Regions from separate parts of the Caproiciproducens galactitolivorans genome, predicted to be linked through region 2. Evidence: riboswitches for the same ligand, from Rfam matches in the RefSeq annotation. Region 2 holds a riboswitch; the other holds the start of a gene.
What was found. A riboswitch is a leader RNA that binds a small molecule or an ion and turns the genes downstream of it on or off. The one in region 2 is predicted to bind cyclic di-GMP.

Region 1 (3,417 bases), on a different contig from region 2:
CAGTAGGACATCGGCGTCAGGATGCTGTCCTGTTCCAGCGCGGCGGCGATCTGCTCCGTTCCAAAGCCGTCCAGCGTCATTTGATAAATTCGGCGAACAACAGTGGCGGCTACCTCATCCACGATCCAATGTTTGGGATCATCCGGATCTTTAATGTACCCATATGGTGGTTGTCCCATCGGTTCCCCGGCATTTCCCTTAATCTTGTTGCTGATGCGCCGCTTTTTGCTGATATCGCGCGCATACCACTCGTTGAACAAATTTCTTATTGGAGTCAGCTCGTTTTCACCCTCGGCAGTATCCACATTATCGGAAACCGCGACGAGACGTATATCGTGTTCAGGAAGGAATTCCTCCGTGAGTCTGCCGACCTCAATATAGTTTCTGCCTAGGCGTGACATATCCTTTACAAAAACAGCCGCTGCATGGCCCTCTTCAAGTTCATGAAGCATCGCCACAAAACCGGGCCGTTCCATTGTGACACCGGAAATACCGTCGTCTGAGAAATGCACAAGGTTTGTATATCCCTTTTCTTTGGCAACCTTGATTAAAAGCTTTTTCTGGTTACCTATGCTGTAGCTTTCTCCTTCAAGATTGTCGTCCCGCGACAGCCGTTCATAAAGAAAAGCCGTATCCTCCCGGTTTTTTCTGCTATTTGACCGTTTCATAAATCCTCCTTTCCGGCAGTCAAATAAGCAGTATTTACAGGAGAAGGTATACCATCTCGACCGCCGTTTGTCACGCTTGTCGCGCTATCACTTATCGTCAAGACTGATCCGCGTCAGCCTTCATCAGTCTCATTAAAATTATTGCCAAGGTATCGTGTCCGTCTGTTTGAAAAACAGGCTCAACAATAAACGTTTTGCCATCCACCTTATAGGTTGAAGTTTTATCTAAACGATTGCGTCCGGAAGCGTCGGGCGGTATGTTGTTTTTGTAATCAGTAGTTTTTAAGTTTTCCACCGTTATGCCTCCTCTCAGATCAGGAAGCAGCCGCACTGTAGCCATTTGTTCACGTACTCAAACAAACATGATAAGCGATATGACGGAGTTACGGCGCGGCTGCCCCTTTGTTTCGATTTGCTTTTATAGTTTACAGACATTCCGGACGAACAGGCGGCGTACCTGTTACCATAGGAATTGCACCTCCCCCCATGCTGATGGCGGGCCGTTCTCATTGCCTGCGACGGTTTTTTCACGCTCGGACTGTGACTGAACGGAAGTTTCATTACATACAGATGCTTGCCACAGAGCCACCTTGCGTCTGAAAGACGCTGCTCTACCTACGGCGCTGGTGTTTTTCGCTCCCTTTCCGTTACGCTGAAATTCAATCACCCTCTCCGCTCAAGGAAAGATCGTGGCGCACCCGCCGTCCGGCTCCCTGTATGCCGCTGCTTGCGGTATGTATCCGGCTTGTCCCTTATTCAATTTTCAAGGTTCAGTGAAGAATCAAAACTTATCCCTCATAAGCCTTTTCATTTTTGAGGCCCATTCGCAGGAGCCTCACAGGAAATTTTTCAAAAACTTTTCGATATTTCGCAGTCCCCGGTCAATACTGTCTCGGACGGCACTCTCGTTGACACCCTCAGCCTTGGCAATGGCGCTTTTGCTCATCCCCAAGAAATAATAAGCATAGATACGTTTGGCCTGCTTGCCCGGTAGGGCGGCGATGGCGGCATGGAGCTGTTCGACCGTCACTTTGCGTTCATAGATTTCGCAGGGGGATAAGGACACGAACAGGATGTCATGCTCGATGCCGTCGTCGCGATCCAGAGAATAATATGCCTTATGGCGGTATCTCCGCAGATAATAGGCGGCTTCGGCGTGTTCATAAGAGTTCATGAGTGCCGCAACTTCGTTCGGCACCTCGATGATGCAGTCGGTGATATAAAAATCGGGATAGTAGTCCCGCAGGTTGATCTGTGTCATCAAATATTCCTCCGTTCCGATTTTTGAGATTTTGGCAAATCGAAACGGAGAGGGGGGTGAGCGGCACCGAACTGAATTACCCTTTATACGACAAAAAAGGCCCATTTGGACACAATCCAAATGAGCTTTTTGCACAGTGATTCTATATATCCTATTTTTATGATCTATTAGTTCCTGATGATGACCGCACTTCTCCCATAGACCGCACGGGCTTTTTTTGACAGGCTACCGATTAAAGCGATATGCAGCAGATAGATGTCCGCTTCATCACGCTAGGCCGCTGCTTGGTAGCGGTCGTTTGAAGTTCAAGGCATGTCGAACGCGCATAGAAAAACCCTCCAAATGAGCTGGAGGGTTACAATAATGCTTATTCAGGCATAAGAATAGACCCGCCAAACTCACGTTTTTTTTGTTGGGCGGGTGCCGCCTTTCTTTCTAATTTTTTAATAAAAACCCTGCCACAAAGGGCAGGGTTAATACGCAACTTTACTTGGTGGCAAGGCTGTCATCATGCATTTGCATCTTAGACCCTATTGCTTTGCGTCCTTGCCTTTCGGCAAGTTTGCCCTTGACATAATTATATTGTTAAAAACAGTTTTCGGTAGAATTTGTCCAACCCTAATTTTAAGAATAATTTAGTTCCATAATATATGTAGCAAAGACAGGATATTATCGAAATTGCACTCAATGTCATACCAAAATAGCTATTGGGGATTGCTAAAAGACCAACTACTAGCCAGATCATGATTAGCAAAATAAAAGACGCTGTTGTATAAGCAAATAATCGTTTCACTTCGTTTTTCATAGCTCTGCTTTTCAAAGCTATTAGAAACTCTTTCATAGAGTTTATCAGTTTGATAACCGTCCAATATACGCAATTCTTTTTACCTTTCCTTGTGTTCACAACCTTCTGGCAAAAATATCTCACAAATGGAAAAAAGAGCGGCTTTTCCTGCAAGCTTCACACGCCCGTTGTCCACTTGGCAATACAGAGTTCCGCCACGGCGGGAAGCCTGTCTTGCCACTAACTCTTTCTTTCCTGATTTGTCTGCCCAGAGGGGGGCTATATGGCAATGTCCTGAACCACAAACCGGATCTTCCGCAACATTCAGCTTTGGCGCAAAGCTGCGGCTTACACAGTCATAACCTTTGCTTCTCGCTGTAATGTGCAGCAGAAGCCCAGGCAATAACTTAGCTTTTTCCAAATCGGGATTTGCTGCCTTGACCTGTTCTTCCTGTTCCAGTACGCAAACCAGATCGCGGTCCATCCATGCTTCTGTTGGACGATAACCAATGATTTGCTCCATCTGATCGGTTACCTCAATAGGTTTCAGATGATAGCTTGGAAAGTCCATCTCATACAGGTCATCTTTTCTATTCACGATCAGTTCACCGCTCAAAGTCTGGAAATGAACTTCTGATACGGATGTATCCACATAATTCATCAATACAAATGCTGTGGCAAGTGTAGCATGGCCACATAGATCA
Region 2 (3,417 bases):
AAAATCCTCCCTCCGGCTTTCTCTTGCGATGAACCTTTGCTATGTTGTTCTGAACTTTGTATTTATTACGATTTTACATATGGGTGTTTTCGGGATGGTCATTTCCCTGAATATCGCCCGCTATGTAGGTGCTGGCTATTCGATTTATTACCTGCTGAAGGGCGATACCACCGTCCATTTTAAAGTGAAGGACGCCCTGCAGATTAGTACATCCATGCTGAAACGGATTTTCTTTGTCGGGATTCCGTTTGCCGCCGAGCAGATGTTCTTTAACGGTGGGAAAATTCTGACGCAAACCTTTATTGTTCAGCTTGGCGTTTATGCCATGGATATCAACGCGATCTGCAACTCCCTTGCCGGGCTTTTTCAGATTCCGGCAAACGCCTTGATCCTGACGACGGTTACCGTGGTCGGCCAGTGCATGGGACGGCGGGATATTCAGGATGCGCGGAAATTCATCCGCTCCTTCCTCTGGCTGTCGTCGCTGTCCTTTGCGGTGACCATGCTGCTGATCATGCCGTTTATACGCCCGCTCTTGACCCTGTTCCATCCGCCGGAGGCGGTTGTCCCCACGATTATCCAGATCATGTGGATAACTACGCTGGCAAATATACCGGTATGGTCCATCAGCTTTTTAACCCCAGCTGCGCTTCGTGCCGCGGGGGATTCCAAATTTACGTCCATTTCTTCCATGCTCACCATGTGGTTGCTCCGCGTGGTGCTTGGGTATGTTTTGGGGATCGTGCTTTCGTTCGGGATTGTCGGCGTTTGGGTTGCCATGATTTGCGAATGGGGCGTGCGCGGACTCATATTCCTACTGCGGTTCCATGGGGATAAGTGGTACCAGCACCATCTGATCGATAATTAATTCTGTATGGAAAACTGGTGCGGCGCGCTGCCGTGACTTTCTGGTAGTTCGGGATTGACGGCACGCCGATTTTTACACACCTGTCACGACAAAAGGCGTTGATCAGGAAAAAGACAGCTTTTTTACGACTTATAATGGGATGCTGATGGGTCGGTGAATTATATCTGGAATACCATAGGGGTACTTATACCTCCATGGCGAGGAACAAACGCGGCAACCGCAAAAGCAAATTTGCACTAATGAATCTGGAACTGATTTCCGTTTGGGCGGAAGAATACGGCGTCGCATATCCGGCGGAAGAAATCAGCACTATGTGGCGGACGGTTCTTCTGAACCAATTCCATGACATTCTTCCGGGTTCCGCCATAAAAGATGTTTATGATGTGACCAGAACGGAATATGCGGAAATACAGAAGAAATCGGAGGCTCTGACTAAAGAACGCTTGGATGTGATCGCTTCCGCGCAGGGGACGGGGAGGGATTCGGTTGTAGGCCAAGCTTGGAAACGATGCGGGAATCATCGGCGCCGCGGTTTTAAAATAAATGAACCTTTCTATACTTTTGTATTAATGATTTTTAAAAATTATTTAGTGGAACTATTGACAGGACGAATTTCTTGATATATAATTAGGACGAATCAAAAAGAAAATTACATATTAAGGTGCAAATTTGTCGAAAGGCAAAGACGCTAAACTATAGGGCCTAAGGATTTTATAATCTATGGCAGCCAGTTCCCTTTTGCAAGGATTTTTGGACGAATTTTTCTATCCGCAATTGGCTTTATACCATTGCGGATTTTTTTTATGCAAACTTATCGAAAGATAAGGACGCTAAGCCATAGGGTCTAAAGGATGACGTCCCATGACAGCCGGTTTCCTTTTGTGCATAGAGAGCATTTTTGAATGTATCTCTTTAGCCCACAACTGGTTAAGTTGTGGGCTTTTATTTTTGTTTGCAGGGGTTGGGGTATAAAGATGTTAAAAATACTTTTTGCATGCGCAGCGGGGGTTGTCGGGTTTCTGTTCGGTTTGTATTTTCCCGATATAGTAAATTCCCTGATAGTGAGAAAGTGCGGACAGAAAGGCAGAGAGCTACCGGGCAAACTGGAATTTGGCAATACTGTCAAACTTGCGGTTTCTGTTGGCTTTTTCTTCGTTTTTAGCGGGATATCTTACCAGATATTCTCTGCAAGGTCTCTCTTTCTTTGTGCCTTTGTTGCCATTACGGCCGTTGCCACCGTAATTGACCATAAAATCCGCATTATCCCGAATGAGATTTGTTTGGCGCTGGTTGTTTTCGGGCTTGCCTACCGCTTTCTGGTGAATGGAATATATGGACTTTTAGAGTCTGTGGAAGCGTGTGCACTAGTTATAGGTATTTTCTTGATTTATTATGTAATCTTCTGCAGAAGAAAGGGATTTTATAATGGCATTGGGGCAGGAGATATCAAACTGGCGTTATCGACAGCTGTTGTCGTGGGATTTCCGGCAGTCATGACCTCGTTACTATATATGTCTGCCGCGCTGATTATTTATTGCGTCGGCGGATTGCTGCTGAAAAAGCTAACGCTCACCAGCCTTTTCCCGATGTGTGGATTTATCATGATCGGTTTTCTATTCGGCGTATTTGCCGCTTGAAATAATTTCTGAAAGAAAGTGGGTGGTTCATTTGTTGGGAGCCTTTTTGGAACAGGAAGATGGACAGAGTATGGTGGAATACGGCCTTATACTTAGTCTGGTAATTCTTGCGGCAATGGCAGGTTTTTCAGCCTATTCGAGTGAAGCGAGAAAAATGCTGGAGAGAACTTGTAACACGGTGGGGCAAGCTTTACCCCATTAAGACAATAATTTCTTTCGTCAAAAATCACCGGAGGGTGAATTTTTGAAATAAATTTATTTTAGGGAAGGGGGGGAATAGACATGAAAAACATGCTCAACTGGCTTGCAAACGAGGAAAGCGGCCAGGGAATGGTGGAGTATGGCCTGATCCTTGCCTTGATTGCTGTTGTAGTTATGGGCGCAATGTCAGGCATTGGTACTAAGCTTCAAGGTATGTTCAATGATATGGCAGGTAAAATTGCCGGAAATACTTCTACCAAGTAATTTTCAAACAAAAGATGCGGAGCAAGAGGGGGAACCCCTTTCATACAAAAGGGATTCTCTCTCTTTCTCAATTGATTAAGGTATGAAGCATTTGTTGAAAAATGACGGGGAGTTAAAGAATAGTAAGTCATATTCATGAGTATTGAACAAGCAAGACATAGGAATTGTATTATGAGCAGAAATGGATTTTTAAAAATGTATGGAGAACGCGGGCAGGGTTTGGTGGAATTTGCTCTGGTACTGCCGGTTCTTCTGATCATATTGGGAGCGGCTGTTGATCTTGGTAGAATGATTAATTACAAAATCATCCTGCAGAATGCTGCTTCCGACAGCGTAAGAAGTATGAAACAGGAGTCCGACCTGAATCCGGATGTCATAAAAAGCAAGCTGTATGAAAAGTACGGGGACCAGCTCGATTTCAGTCAGTTTCAAGTCCGTTCTTCCGGC

Region 1: linked by a shared signal. The riboswitch ahead of P9B68_RS05425 (RNA polymerase sigma factor) and the one ahead of P9B68_RS02645 (prepilin peptidase) in region 2 are both predicted to bind cyclic di-GMP.

Annotation. Positions count from the first base shown of each region.
Region 1 is NZ_JAJUFJ010000005.1:57,699-61,115, reverse strand. It holds gene P9B68_RS05435 (recombinase family protein) at 1-668, opposite strand, end outside; gene P9B68_RS05430 (hypothetical protein) at 766-963, opposite strand; gene P9B68_RS05425 (RNA polymerase sigma factor) at 1,504-1,929, opposite strand; cyclic di-GMP riboswitch class I at 2,419-2,506, opposite strand; gene P9B68_RS05420 (PhzF family phenazine biosynthesis protein) at 2,814-3,417, opposite strand, start outside.
Region 2 is NZ_JAJUFJ010000002.1:56,080-59,496, reverse strand. It holds gene P9B68_RS02655 (MATE family efflux transporter) at 1-868, shown strand, start outside; partial or broken gene P9B68_RS02650 (hypothetical protein) at 1,015-1,270, shown strand; cyclic di-GMP riboswitch class I at 1,521-1,607, shown strand; cyclic di-GMP riboswitch class I at 1,663-1,748, shown strand; gene P9B68_RS02645 (prepilin peptidase) at 1,843-2,505, shown strand; gene P9B68_RS02640 (Flp family type IVb pilin) at 2,788-2,970, shown strand; gene P9B68_RS02635 (TadE/TadG family type IV pilus assembly protein) at 3,142-3,417, shown strand, end outside.